2 regions of the Roseateles sp. GW821-FHT02E12 genome follow, and region 1 is predicted to be linked to the other one. Evidence: predicted binding sites of a transcription regulator. Region 1 holds the regulator's gene; the other holds the start of a gene.
What was found. Region 1 encodes NrdR, which represses ribonucleotide reductase genes. Its sites were predicted from a motif close to CACNANATNTNGTG; they were not measured.
Positions count from the first base shown of each region.

Region 2: AC07V5_RS11490 (ribonucleoside-diphosphate reductase subunit alpha) is a predicted target of NrdR. The motif match lies at 2,508-2,521, and genes of this name have one in related genera.

Region 1 is NZ_JBWKVK010000004.1:416,718-424,112, reverse strand. It holds gene AC07V5_RS24725 (lytic transglycosylase domain-containing protein) at 1-816, shown strand, start outside; ZMP/ZTP riboswitch at 825-937, shown strand; gene glyA (serine hydroxymethyltransferase) at 997-2,250, shown strand; gene nrdR (transcriptional regulator NrdR) at 2,274-2,717, shown strand; gene AC07V5_RS24710 (GspH/FimT family pseudopilin) at 2,864-3,412, shown strand; gene AC07V5_RS24705 (type IV pilin protein) at 3,511-3,987, shown strand; gene AC07V5_RS24700 (pilus assembly FimT family protein) at 3,990-4,577, shown strand; gene AC07V5_RS24695 (PilW family protein) at 4,568-5,305, shown strand; gene AC07V5_RS24690 (PilX N-terminal domain-containing pilus assembly protein) at 5,305-6,615, shown strand; gene AC07V5_RS24685 (type IV pilus modification PilV family protein) at 6,629-7,395, shown strand, end outside.
Region 2 is NZ_JBWKVK010000002.1:161,408-168,802, forward strand. It holds gene AC07V5_RS11480 (sensor histidine kinase) at 1-814, shown strand, start outside; gene AC07V5_RS11485 (sigma-54-dependent transcriptional regulator) at 811-2,271, shown strand; gene AC07V5_RS11490 (ribonucleoside-diphosphate reductase subunit alpha) at 2,763-5,690, shown strand; gene AC07V5_RS11495 (ribonucleotide-diphosphate reductase subunit beta) at 5,847-7,007, shown strand; gene AC07V5_RS11500 (histone) at 7,217-7,395, shown strand, end outside.

The DNA.
Region 1 (7,395 bases):
GCTCGCCACACGCGGGATTCGGCGTCGCTGTTCGTCAAGGACATCGGCAACGGCCTGCTCGTGGTCAGCCACAACACGCTGGCCCTCGTCGGGCTGGCCGTGGTGTCGGTGCTGCTGGTGTTCACGAGCCAGGCAGGCCTGCGCGAGAAGCTGGAGTCGGCCACGCTGGGCTGGCTGAATGCACGCCACGAGGCGCGTGCCGAGGCCGAGGGCAACACGCTGCTGACGTCTGCCGAGCCGGATGCCATCGCCCGGGCCACCGCCACCGACCCGCGCGAACTGAGCCGCCAGCAAGCTGCCGTGGCCCACTGGCTGGCACGCCGCTACAGCGTGGCGCCCGAGCCCATTAGCCGCCTCGTGCAAGAGGCCTGGGCAGTTGGGCAGCGGGCCAAGGTCGAGCCGACGCTCATCCTGGCCATCATGGCCATTGAATCCCGCTTCAACCCCTTCGCGCAGAGTTCCGTGGGCGCCCAGGGCCTGATGCAGGTCATGACTCGCGTGCACGACGACAAATACGAGGCCTTCGGTGGCACGTTGGCGGCCTTCGACCCGGTGACGAACCTGCGGGTCGGTGTGCAAGTGCTGAAGGAATGCATCCAGCGTGCCGGCAGCCTCGAGGACGGCCTGCGCTTCTACGTCGGCGGCGCCAACCTGGCCGAGGACACCGGCTACACGGCGCGCGTGCTGGCCGAGCACGACCTGCTGAAGTCTGTCGCGGCCGGCCGCTCGGTGCCCGCGAATGTCACCGTGCGCCCCCTGCGCGAAGCAGCGTCGGCGCCCACGGGCGAATCTGCTCAAGTGGCCCTGCTGCGCTGAACTACACTGGCCGTTCACGCGACTGGCGATCAGGGTCACAAGCTGACCTGAGGTGGGCCACCACCGGGGAGCGTGAGGCGGTTGTCACAGCCGCTATCAGCCGTTCGCCTGGGCAGCCTTGGACATCACGCCAGCCGTGAGCGCCTTGGATTTACCGCCTGAACTTCGGAAACATCTGCCATGTTTGACCGCAATACCTCCACCCTCGCCCTGGTCGACCCCGAGCTCTGGACCGCTGTCCAGAACGAGACGCGCCGCCAGGAAGACCACATCGAGCTGATCGCCAGCGAGAACTACACGTCGCCTGCCGTCATGGAAGCCCAGGGCAGCCAGCTGACGAACAAGTACGCCGAGGGTTACCCCGGCAAGCGCTACTACGGTGGCTGCGAATACGTCGACGTGGCCGAGCAACTCGCCATCGACCGTGTGAAGCAGCTCTTCGGCGCCGAGTTCGCCAACGTGCAGCCCAACTCCGGCTCGCAAGCCAACCAGGGCGTGTTCTTCGCGCTGCTGCAGCCCGGCGACACCATCATGGGCATGAGCCTGGCCGAAGGCGGTCACCTGACCCACGGCATGGCGCTGAACATGAGCGGCAAGTGGTTCAACGTCATCAGCTACGGCCTGGACGAGAACGAAGCCATCGACTACGACGCGATGGAAGCCCTGGCCCGCGAGAAGAAGCCCAAGCTCATCATTGCCGGCGCGTCGGCCTACTCGCTGCGCATCGACTTCGAGCGCTTCGGCAAGATCGCCAAGGAGATCGGCGCCTACTTCATGGTCGACATGGCCCACTACGCCGGCCTGATCGCCGCGGGCGTCTACCCGAACCCGCTGCCGCATGCCGACGTCGTCACGTCCACCACGCACAAGAGCCTGCGCGGCCCGCGCGGCGGCATCATCCTGACGAACGACGAGGCGATCGCCAAGAAGATCAACTCGGCCATCTTCCCCGGCATCCAGGGCGGCCCGCTGATGCACGTCATCGCCGGCAAGGCCGTGGCCTTCAAGGAAGCGCTGACGCCCGAGTTCAAGGCCTACCAGGAACAGGTTGTTAAGAACGCCAAGGTGCTGGCCGACACGCTGATCGAGCGCGGCCTGCGCATCGTCTCCGGCGGCACGGAAAGCCACGTCATGCTGGTGGACCTGCGCCCCAAGAACCTGACGGGCAAGGAAGCCGAGGCCATCCTGGGCGCGGCCCACATGACCTGCAACAAGAACGGCATCCCCAACGACCCGCAGAAGCCCATGGTCACCAGCGGCGTCCGCCTCGGCACGCCGGCCATGACGACGCGTGGTTTCAAGGAGGAGCAGGTGCGCGCCACGGCTCACCTGATCGCCGACGTGCTGGACAAGCCGCACGACGAGGCCAACCTGGCCGCCGTGCGCGAGAAGGTTGCTGCGCTGACTGCAGCCTTCCCGGTGTATCGCGGTTGATCGGCGGCTGAGCCCCGGACGCCGTGCGCTGCCCGTTCTGCTCTCACACCGAAACCCAGGTCTCCGAGACCCGGGAGTCGGACGAGGGCGACGTCGTCCGCCGGCGGCGCCGCTGCCTGTCCTGCGACAAGCGCTTCACGACCTATGAGCGGGCTGACATCGCCATGCCCTCGGTCGTCAAGAAGGATGGGCGGCGCGCCGACTTCGACGCCTCCAAGCTGCGCGCATCCATGCAGTTGGCATTGCGCAAGCGGCCGGTCAGCGTTGAGCAGATCGACGCGGCCATCAACCGCATCGAGGAAAAGCTGCTTGCCAGCGGCGCCCGCGAGATCGCGTCCACGCGCCTGGGCGAGCTGGTCATGCGCGAACTCAAGCGCATCGACAAGGTGGCCTACGTCCGCTTCGCGTCGGTCTATCGCAGCTTTGAGGACGTTGACGAGTTCCGCCAGCTGATCCGCGAGATCTGACCGTGGTTTCCCTATCCCCCTTAAGAGGGAGTCGCGGGGGATGCGCCCCCACCCTCTCCCCCTTCGTTCCGCCTTACGGGGGAAAGACGCGTTGAGCCCCGCTTCCTAAAGTTCGTTACATCAAATAACGAATCGAGGGAAGCCGCATGAACCGCACCGTCAACACCCGCCGCACCAGCCGCGGTTTCACCCTCGTGGAGCTCTGCGCCAGCGTCGGCATCTGTGCTGCTCTGATCAGCCAAGCCGTGCCCGCCATGGGCAAGCTGCACCAGGAGCAAAAGCTGCGTGTCAGATCGGATGCCCTGGCCACCGACCTGCGCTTCGCCCGCAGCGAGGCCGCCCGCCTCGGCGACTCGGTCTACTTCCGCGTCAGCGGCAAGGGTGCTGGCGCCTGCTACGTCCTGCACACCGGTGCCAAGAACGACTGCGACTGCGCGGATGGCAAGGCCGTCTGCACAAAGCAGGGGAGCCACGTCATCAAGGCCGAATGGCTGCCATCCAGCCAGCCGGTGCAGATCAGCAGCAATGCCGAGACGATGGCGTTCCAGCATCGCCAAGGTCTGGTGACACAGACAGGCAGCATCGAGCTGCGTCTGAGTAGCGGCTCTGCGATCCGGCAGGTTGTCGCCATCACGGGTCGGGTACGCAGTTGCTACGTTGGCACCAAAGTGGCCAACATGCCCAAGTGCGCATAAGCCCCTCATTCGTGGTGGTTGCCGACCGGCGGCGCAACTTGGCGGACGAGCGGTACTGCCGTTACAGGCCGCCAACGGCGACTACCGAAAATCGCGCCATGCGTACGCTTCCCTGCCCCAGAAGCAATGGCTTCAGTCTGATCGAGTTGATGGTTGCGCTCGCTATTGCCGGCATTCTTGCCTCGATCGCTTATCCGGCCTACACGTCGCAAATGCAGCGCGGTCGGCGAGCCGACGCCATCGCTGCGCTGACGACAGTGATGCAGGCCCAGGAGCGCTATCGCAGCAACGCCAGCAACTACGCATCCTCGTTGGTTGATCTGAACAACCTTGACATTTCCAATATCACGCCGCACTACCAGGTGACTCTGACAGGGGTTGGCACGACCCCGAGCTTTGATATCGGCTATAACGCCACGGCGACGCCGGTGTCTGGCGGCAAGCAGGCCGGCGATATTGCCTGCAAGAGCTTGACCGTGAAATTGGAGGGCGCCGTAGTCACCTATTCGGCCATCGGTGACCCAGACAATTCGGGTACGGATCGCGACACCAAGGACATTTGCTGGCCAAAATAACCATGAAAAAGAGTTTTCATGCATTCGCCGCTCGCATGCCCGGGCTCACCCTGGTTGAGATTCTGATCGGGGTGGCCGTACTTTCCATCCTGATGGCGATTGCCGCGCCTTCGATGGCTGATCTGTTGGAAAAGCGGCGGGTGATTGCCGCAACGGATGAAGTCGCGGGTATTTTGGCTTATGCCAAGGCTGAGACGAATTCGATCAATTCCAGGCTCATTGTGCAATTTGACACCGAACCCAATCCGACTATGAGCTGCGCGGCCGTAGTCACGGAAAGCGCTTGGAATCAATGCAAATGCTTCAATGCGCCAAGTAATATATGCCCTGCTGGACCCTCCAAATTGTTGCGCTTGTTCCAATTGCCTTTGCAGCATGTCAGATTCGCTTCGTCAGGGACGTTTGTTGCTCCCTATGACAATCAAATCAAGTTTTCCCGCGAGCAGTCGACCATTGACGTTGTGGGATTTCGTGTCGACGTGGTCGGTCAGCGGCGAGGGTATGCCTTGCGTGTGGAGGTCAACACTGCAGGCCGGGTCAAGATATGTTCGCCAAACGGTGACATGAGCGGGTACGTCACATGCGTATGAAACTCAAACCAAGCCGTGCACCCTCGCGCCACGCCGAGCGTGGCCTGGGTTTGATCGAGTTGATGGTAGGCATCACCGTGGGGTTGATCGTCACAGCCGGGGCAGCCCTGGTCGCAACCCGGCAAATCACGGAACACCGCCGGCTGATGCTCGAAGTGCAAATGCAGCAGGATCTGCGTGTCGCGGCCGATTTGCTTCAGCAGGATCTGCGCCGTGCGGGTTACCGAGGGCTGCCGGCCAACGGCGTTTGGGAACCAGAGCACAATGCGGGCTCAGTCTCGGCGAAGGCTGCAATTGTCAGTCCGTATACCGCAGTGACGCAGTCGCAAGGCGGGCATGACTTGTTTTATCGGTATGCAAAACCGGCCGCCGGCTCGAGTACGGTGAATGACACCAACGTATTGGCCAACAATGAACAGTTCGGCATCAAGCTGAGCAACAAGACGCTATCTCTTCAACTCGGCTCGGTGAACGGCCAACCCAACTGGCAGCCAATCACGGATCCGGACGCGGTAGAGATTGACGCCTTTATTCCTGTCATCTATAGCCAGCAGATTCCGCTTGATGATCTGTGCTCTTGCCCAGTCGGTGTTGCTTGCCCAACGATGACAGTGCGGTGGGTGGACTTCACCATCACGGCGCATGCCAAGTCTGATAGCAGCGTCAAGCGCACCTTGCAAGTCAAGGAAAAAATCCGTGCCGACGATATCAGCGGGGTTTGCCCGTGATGCGCTCATTCAATACAGCCGGTCGGCAGACGCAGGCAGGGGCGGCCACGCTCGTGGTGGTCATGGTCCTTTTCCTGGTCATGGCTTTGTTGGCAGCGTATGCCAACCGCAGCCTGATGTTTGAACAGCGGATATCCAGCAGCTATTACCGTGCCAGCATGGCTCAGGAGATGGCCGAAGGCGGCATTGAATGGACTGTGGCCATGCTCAATGGCTCGGGTATCAACGCCAATTGCGCACCGGTGAGTAGCGGCGGAACGCGCTTCGTTGATAAATATCTTTCAGTTTCGCCGGCAGACCGCGACACCCAAAGCAAAAGTTCAGTACCGACTGCTGTCGCAGTCGACTGCGTCCGCACGAGCACAGCCTTGGTTTGCCGTTGCCCCGCACCGGGCGGCCGGTCCAGTCAACCAACGACAACCGTGGCTGGAAATCTCGTGCCCAGCGTAGGAATCGCCTTGGGCAGCGAGAGTCCGAACACGCACTACGGCAGTTTCATGGTGACATCTCAGGGCTGCACGGACAGCAGTGTCGATAACTGTGCCAACGGCTCGGAGGCGCGCAGCCAAAGGGCCGTCGCAACCTCTTCGCAAAACGCGGCTATCGCCTTTATTGCCGCCGTGCCTTCGTCGCCGTCCAGCCCGCTGATCGTCAAGGGCAGCCTGACGACCTTGGGAAGTGGTGGCCTGGGTTTGCACAACACCGACCCTGCGTCCAACGGACTCTTGATCGTGTCTGGCCGTCCTGCGCCAGTGGGCCTCATTGACAGCCGCATGGACAGCGTGCCTGGCACGCCGCCGAGTCAGGCGCGAGTCTTTAGCGACAACGACCTGAACGGCATGACGACCCGAGAGTTCTTCCGGGTGTTCATGGGCATGGCACCCAGTCGATACAAGAATCATCCGTCGCTGCAAGTGGTCACTTGCACGGCAGGCGATTGCGGAACGGATCTGCAGAATGCCTATGACGCAGGCAAGCGAATCCTTTGGGTTGACGGGGCCATGGCCATCAATTCCAACGTGGTCATCGGCGCCGTCAACGATCCGCCGCTGATCATCGTGGATGGCGCGGTCGCCCTGACCGGGCCGATGCAGATCAACGGCATGCTCGTAGCTCTTGGCGATCTGGACTGGACCAATACGGGCGGGCTGACCTCGCTGATCACCGGCATGGTGCTGGTTCAGGGCGACATGCGGGTGAACGGAAGCATGGACGTGTACTACCTGCGATCCATCGCGAACCAGCTCCGTAATCGTCAGGGCAGCTACGCGCGGGTTTCCGGCGGCTGGCGCGACACCGATAACGATTGACCGAGGCGGGCTGATGTCCAAGCTGTTTCATACCCGCTCCCCGCGCCCAGTAGCGGCCCGCCAGCGCGGCGTCACTTTGATCGAGGCCCTGGTCGCCTTGCTGGTGATGTCCTTCGGCATGCTGGCCCTCGTGGGCTTGATGAGCAATCTGCGTTTCGGTGCAGACCTGGCCAAGCAGCGCAGCGAAGCCATGCGCATGGCCCGCGCCGAAATCGCCGAGGCGCGGGCTTTCTCCGAGCTCACGCGCGGGTCCAGCACTTCGACCGCTGTCAAGTTCTACGACGACATCACGAGCGTGACGCGCGCGCCGACGACACCTGCTGATTCCAACACGGCCTATACCGTGCAGCGTGTCGTCACCCCGCTGGCGACCGGCGGGCAGGGCAAGGTGGTTCGCGTGCAAGTGACCTGGACCGACCGTGCCAACATTCAGCAGACCGTCAGCCTGGACACGGTCATCGCCTCGGTGGACCCTGTCTTCAGTGCGGTCGTCGGCATGACACCTCAGGCCAGCCCGATAGCTCAACCGTCTGGCCGCAATCCGGTCATCCCGGAAGGTGCGGCAAAGGTGGACAAGAACAACAGCGCCTTCCGCCCGAGCGCCCTGGGCAGCACGGTTTGGATCTTCAACAACCTGACGGGTGTCATCGTCGGCAAGTGCTCGATTCCCGCCGGCACGCCGGTGTCCACATTGACGACGGCCGATGTCGCGAGCTGCAGCAACCCCACGATCGGCTTCCTGCTGAGCGGCACGGTGCGCTTCTCGAACACCAATCCGGC
Region 2 (7,395 bases), on a different contig from region 1:
GGCGCTGCCGCTGGCCAGCGGCGCCAGCCGGAGCCTGCGCCTGCGCCTGCGCTTCACACGCCAGCGCGAGGGCAGCGAGGAGCTGTGCGTGCTGTTCGTCGAGGACAACCGCGAGCTGCTGGCACGCACCCGCCAGGAGAAGCTGGCCGCGATGGGCCGGGTGTCGGCCGGCATCGCACACGAGATCCGCAACCCGTTGGCGGCCATCGCCCAGGCCAATGCGCTGCTGGCCGAGGATGTGAGCGGCACGCGCGCCGAGCAGCTGACGAGGATGGTGGCGTCCAACGTGCAGCGGCTCAAGCGCCTCGTCGACGACGTGAGCGAACTGGCACCCGGCGTGCAGCCCGACACCCAGGCGCTGGATGTCAGCGCGCTGGTGCAGGAGACCTGCGAGGACTGGGCTCAGGTCAACGGCGTCGCGCCTGGCGACCAGAGCCGCTTCCAGCTGCGGATCGCCGCGCCGGGGCTGGTGGGCCTTTTCGACGCCGAGCATCTGCGCCGTGTGCTCGTCAACCTGCTGGACAACGCGCATCGGCACGCCGACGCTGGCGCCGGCGCCATCCGCGTCGTGCTGGAGCAGCACGGTGACGCGCTGGACCTGGTGGTGCGCAGCGCGGGCGCGCCGGTGCCGCCCGAGATCGAGCGTCATCTGTTCGAGCCTTTCTTCTCGACGCGCAGCCGAGGTTCGGGCCTGGGCCTCTATATTTGCCGTGAGCTGTGCGAGCGTCACGGCGCCAGCATCGACTACCGCCGCTCGCCCGACGCGGCGGCCAACGACTTCAGCGTTCGACTGCGCACACACGAATCCGCATGACTACTGCCACGCCCCCGCGCCTGCTGGTCGTCGACGACGAGCCCGATCTGCGCACGCTCTACGAGCTGACGCTGCTGCGCGAGGGCTATGAGATCGACAGCGCCGGCTCGGTCGCCGAGGCGCTGGAGCATCTGCAGGCCGGCAGCTACAGCGCCGTCATCACCGACATGAGGTTGCCCGATGGCTCGGGCCTGTCCTTGCTGCGCTGGCTCGAGCAGGCCGGCCGGCCCGAGAAGGCCATCGTCATCACGGCTTTCGGCTCGGCCGAGAACGCCGTCGAGGCGCTGAAGGCGGGCGCTTTCGATTACCTCACCAAGCCGGTGGACCTGCGCCAGTTCCGCCTCGTGGTCGGCTCAGCGCTGGGGCGCCAGCCAGCGGCGCGGCTGCCCGAGCCGGCGCCAGTCACCGAAGCCGAGGACACGGTGGCGCCTGCGACGGCGCTGCGCCTCGTTGGTGAGTCGCCGGCCATACGCGCGGTGCGTTCGCTGATCGACAAGGTCGCTCGCAGCATGGCGCCGGTGCTGGTGCAGGGCGAGTCCGGCACTGGCAAGGAACTGGTTGCGCGCGCCATCCACGACCACGGTACACGCGCCGAGGCGCGTTTCGTCGCGGTCAATTGCGGCGCCATCCCCGAGAACCTGCTGGAGGCCGAGTTCTTCGGCTACCGCAAGGGCGCCTTCACCGGCGCCAACGAAGACCGCGAGGGCTTCTTCCAGGCGGCCGACGGCGGCACCCTGTTCCTGGACGAGATCGGCGACCTGCCGCTGGCCATGCAGAGCAAGCTGCTGCGGGTCATCCAGGAGCGCTCGGTGCGGCCGGTGGGCGCCACGGCCGAGACGCCGGTCAATGTGCGCATCCTCAGCGCGACACACAAGGACCTGGGCACTGAAGTGGCCGGTGGGCGCTTCCGCCAGGATCTGTTCTACCGCCTCAACGTCATCCAGATCCGCGTGCCGCCGCTGCGCGAGCGGCTGGAGGATCTGGGCCTGATCAGCACGCGCGTGCTGGTGCGCATCGCGCAGGACGCCGGCGTGTCGCCTGCGCCGCGGCTGACGCAGCGAGCCTTGCAGACCCTGTCGCGCTATGCCTTCCCAGGCAATGTGCGGGAGCTGGAGAACCTGCTGCACCGCGCGCTGGCCCTGGCCGGCGGCGAGTGGATAGACGCCGACGACCTCGGCCTGCCGGACGCGCTGCTGGACGAGGGCCGCAGCGAGTCGCAGTTTGCCGCGCTGGACACGCCGCTGGCGGCCGAGCCGGTGGCTGAAGGGCTGTCGCTGCCGGAGCAGTTGCCCAGCGACTTGGCGCGTTATCTCGACGAGGTCGAGCGCGCCATCCTGCTGCGGGCGCTGGAGCTGCACCGCTTCAACCGCACGGCGGCGGCGGCCAGCCTCGGCCTGTCGTTGCGCCAGATCCGCTATCGCATGGCGCGGTTGGCGATCTCGGTCGGTGACAGCTGAACGAAAAGCCGTCTCGGGATTTGCCCTGCTTGAATCTGTGGCCAGGCGCAGGCCCGTTGGCACGGACGCAGCATTGGCGCGGCTTTGCAGGCCGCTTCGGCCCGCCAGCCCAGTGCTGATGCGGCTCTTGATCAGCGAGGCCCGATCTGATCGGGCAAAGGCGCCGGTGAGGGCATTTTTCAGTGAAACGGCGTCCAGGGTTTGACACTAGGGGTAGTGCTTGAGGTGGGCGGGGGCCATAGATATAGTGTCCCTTCGTGATATCCTGCTAACCCAGTCGACCCCATGACCATCCCCTCGGATTCGCTGTTTGCTGTGGCTTGGCCACAGCAGCAAGGCGCCCGAGGACCAAGCCGGAATGCCGGCCTGGCAATGGACCGGCAAGGACGAAATACCCCCACTGAAGCAACGCACGATGCGCTGGCTCGGGCCCAGATTTCCCGGGTTGTTGCTGCGCATTTGCCCGTCATTTCTCGATAAAGGATCCCCTCATGCTGCATGAAGCCGCCACGGGCCAGGCTGCCCCCGCCGCCTCGCTGTCTCCGCTCTCACCGGCATCCCCGGTCGCGTTTGGGTCCGACGCCACCGCCCCGAGCGCCCCCACGCTGACGACTTACCAGGCCTACCAGATCATTCGCCGCAATGGCGCCGTGGTCTCGTTCGAGCCGAGCAAGATCGCCGTGGCGCTGATGAAGGCCTTCCTGGCCGTGCACGGCACGACGGGTGCGGCCTCGGCCAGCGTGCGCGAGACGGTGGAGCAGCTGACCCAGAACGTCGTGCGCGCCCTGCTGCGCTCGCGTCCGAGCGGCGGCACCTTCCATATTGAAGATGTGCAGGACCAGGTCGAGCTGGGCCTGATGCGCAGCAGCAACCACGAGGTTGCCCGCGCCTACGTGCTGTACCGCGAGCGCCGCACGCAAGAACGCGCCGCGCAGGGCGAGGCCACGCGTGCAGCCGAACCGGCGGTGATGGTGGTGGACCGCGGCGAGCGCCGCCCGCTGGACCTGAGCGCGCTCAAGGGTCTGATCACCTCGGCCTGCGAGAACCTTGGCGCCGATGTGAAGCCCGACCCCGTGCTGGCCGAGACCCAGCGCAATCTGTACGACGGCGTCGCCATCGACGAGGTTTACAAGGCCGCCATCCTGGCCGCGCGCACGCTGATCGAGAAGGACCCGGGCTACAGCCGTGCCACCGCTCGCCTGCTGCTGCACACGATCCGCCGCGAGATCCTGGGCGGTGAAGTGCTGCAGGGCGAGATGACGCAGCGCTATGCCGAGTACTTCCCTGGCTATATCAAGAAGGGCATCAAGGCCGAGCTGCTGGACGAGAAGCTGGGCCAGTACGACCTGGCCAAGCTCGGCGCCGCACTGAAGGCCGAGCGCGACCTGCAGTTCGACTACCTCGGCCTGCAAACGCTGTACGACCGCTACTTCCTGCATATTGAGGAGCAGCGCATCGAGATGCCGCAGGCCTTCTTCATGCGCGTTGCCATGGGCCTGGCCCTGGGCGAGATCGACCGCGAAGCCCGTGCCATCGAGTTCTATGAAGTGCTGTCGAGCTTCGACTTCATGTCCAGCACGCCGACGCTGTTCAACGCCGGCACGCGCCGCTCGCAGCTGTCGAGCTGCTACCTGACCACCGTCAGCGACGACCTCGACGGCATCTACGAGGCGCTGAAGGAAAACGCACTGCTGAGCAAGTTCGCTGGTGGCCTGGGCAACGACTGGACCCCGGTGCGCGCACTCGGCTCGCACATCAAGGGCACCAACGGCAAGTCGCAAGGTGTCGTGCCTTTCCTGAAGGTCGTCAACGACACGGCCGTGGCCGTGAACCAGGGCGGCAAGCGCAAGGGCGCGGTCTGCGCGTACCTGGAAACCTGGCATCTGGACATCGAAGAGTTCCTGGACCTGCGCAAGAACACCGGCGACGACCGTCGCCGCACGCACGACATGAACACGGCGAACTGGATTCCCGACCTGTTCATGCGCCGCGTGCTCGAAGGCGGCGACTGGACGCTGTTCAGCCCGTCCACCTGCCCGGACCTGCACGACCTGTTCGGCAAGCCCTTCGAAGTGGCCTACACGGCCTATGAAGCCAAGGCCGACCGCGGCGAGATCAAGCTCTTCAAGCGCATGCCCGCCAAGGACCTGTGGCGCAAGATGCTGTCGATGCTGTTCGAGACGGGCCACCCCTGGATCACGTTCAAGGACGCGTGCAACGTGCGCAGCCCGCAGCAGCACGTCGGCGTCGTGCACTCCAGCAACCTGTGCACCGAGATCACGCTGAACACCAACGACAGCGAGATCGCCGTCTGCAACCTCGGTTCGGTCAACTTGGCACAGCACATCAAGGATGGTGCCATCGACCAGGTCAAGCTGAAGAAGACGACGCGCACGGCGATGCGCATGCTCGACAACGTCATCGACATCAACTACTACGCCGTCAAGAAGGCCCGCGACTCCAACCTGCGCCACCGTCCGGTCGGCTTGGGCATCATGGGCTTCCAGGACGCGCTGTACCAACTGCGCACGCCTTACGCCAGCCAAGCGGCCGTCGACTTCGCTGACCGCTCGATGGAAGCCGTCTGCTATCACGCCTACTGGGCCTCGACCGAGCTGGCTGAGGAGCGCGGCCGCTATTCGTCCTACAAGGGCTCGCTGTGGGACCGCGGCATCCTGCCGATCGACTCGCTCGACCTGCTGGCCGATGCCCGTGGCGGCTACGTCGACGTCGACCGCTCGACGTCGATGGACTGGGACGCACTGCGTGCTCGCATCACCACCTACGGCATGCGCAACAGCAACTGCGTCGCCATCGCGCCGACGGCCACCATCTCCAACATCATTGGTGTGGACGCCTCCATCGAGCCTTGCTTCGGCAACCTGTCGGTCAAGTCCAACCTGTCCGGCGAGTTCACCGTCATCAACGAATCGCTGGTGCGTGACCTGAAGGCGCTGGGCCTGTGGGACGACGTGATGGTCATGGACCTCAAGCACTTCGACGGTTCGCTGCGCCGCATCGACCGCGTGCCGGAAGAGATCAAGGCGCTGTACGCCACGGCCTTCGAAGTCGACACCGTGTGGCTGATCGAAGCCGGCGCGCGCCGCCAGAAGTGGATCGACCAGGCGCAGAGCCTGAACATCTACATGGCCGGCGCCTCGGGCAAGAAGCTCGACGAGACCTACAAGCTCGCGTGGCAGCGCGGCCTGAAGACGACCTACTACCTGCGCACCACCAGCGCGACGCAGGCCGAGAAGAGCACGGTGACGCGCTCGGGCCAGCTCAACTCGGTGTCGTCGAGCGCTGCGCCGGTGATGGCTGCACCGGCCGCGCCGGTTGCTGCCGTCGAGCCCGAACTGCCGGCGACGGACATGAAGTTCTGCGCGATCGACGACCCCGGTTGCGAGGCCTGTCAGTAAATCGATGTGAAGCGCCAGCTTGTATAGACAAGTTGGCGCTTCATGTTTCGATGCCCTCGCGCAACAAACATTGCGCGATAGATGCAAATAGCTGTAGCTAGACCTTGTTGATTTGCGCAAGCGCTACCGATAATTCGAAGTGATAGGAAGCACACCATGCTGGATTGGGACGAAGACCTGAAGTCCACTGATACCCACACCGCGAAACCTCTCGCGGCCATGCCTTCGGCGACAGCGTCGCGCGAAGCCGCCAGCGTCTCGATCCCCGCTCCCCAGCTGTCCGGTGAACCCACGACTGCACGTCGTGTGAAGGCTGCCGACAAGCGCATCATCAACGGCCAGACTGACGTGAATCAGCTGGTGCCGTTCAAGTACAAGTGGGCCTGGGAGAAGTACCTCGCCACCTGCGCCAACCACTGGATGCCGCAGGAAGTGAACATGAGCCGCGACATCGCGCTCTGGAAGGATCCCAACGGCCTGACCGAAGACGAGCGCCGCATCATCAAGCGCAACCTCGGCTTCTTCGTCACCGCCGACTCGCTGGCCGCCAACAACATCGTGCTGGGCACCTACCGCCACATCACGGCGCCCGAGGCTCGCCAGTTCCTGCTGCGCCAGGCCTTTGAAGAAGCGATCCACACGCACGCCTACCAGTACATCGTGGAGTCGCTCGGTCTGGACGAGAGCGAGATCTTCAACGCGTACAACGAAGTCCAGTCCATCCGCGACAAGGACGAGTTCCTGATCCCCTTCATCGGCGCGATCATGGACCCGCACTTCCACACCGGCACGCCGGAGAACGACCAGACGCTGCTGAAGAGCCTGATCGTTTTCGCCTGCCTGATGGAAGGCCTGTTCTTCTACGTCGGCTTCACGCAGATCCTCGCAATGGGCCGCCAGAACAAGATGACGGGTGCTGCCGAGCAGTACCAGTACATCCTGCGCGACGAGTCCATGCACTGCAACTTCGGCATCGACCTGATCAACCAGATCAAGCTTGAGAACCCGCACCTGTGGACGGCCGAATTCAAGGCCGAGATCAAGGCGCTGTTCATGAAGGCCGTCGAGCTCGAGTACCGCTACGCAGAGGACACCATGCCGCGTGGCGTGCTGGGCCTCAACGCCTCGATGTTCAAGGGCTATCTGCGCTTCATCGCGAACCGTCGCGCGGTGCAGATCGGCCTCGAAGCCCTGTTCCCTAACGAAGAAAACCCCTTCCCCTGGATGAGCGAAATGATCGACTTGAAGAAGGAACGCAACTTCTTCGAGACCCGCGTCATTGAGTACCAATCAGGCGGGGCACTGAGCTGGGACTGAAGTCCCAGCCATCACAAGATCAAGACCTGGCCAATGCAGTCACCGAGCGAAACCCGCATCAACACGCTAGACGTGGCGGGGCTGCATGGCGATCCCATTCACCGTATCGAGGCGCTCCTCCTGGGCGACTCTCGGGCGGTGAATAGCCGTATCTGGACGGACCGGTCCGTACAGAACGGTGACTTTTCCACTTGATCAAGGAGAAAACCATGGCAACTGCAAAGACCCCGGCTAAGGCCGCACCGAAGAAGGCCGCTCCGGCCAAGAAGGCCGCTGCTCCGGCGAAGAAGGCCGCTCCGGCCAAGAAGGCTGCTGCTCCGGCGAAGAAGGCCGCTCCGGCCAAGAAGGCTGCTGCTCCGGCAAAGAAGGCCGCTCCGGCCAAGAAGGC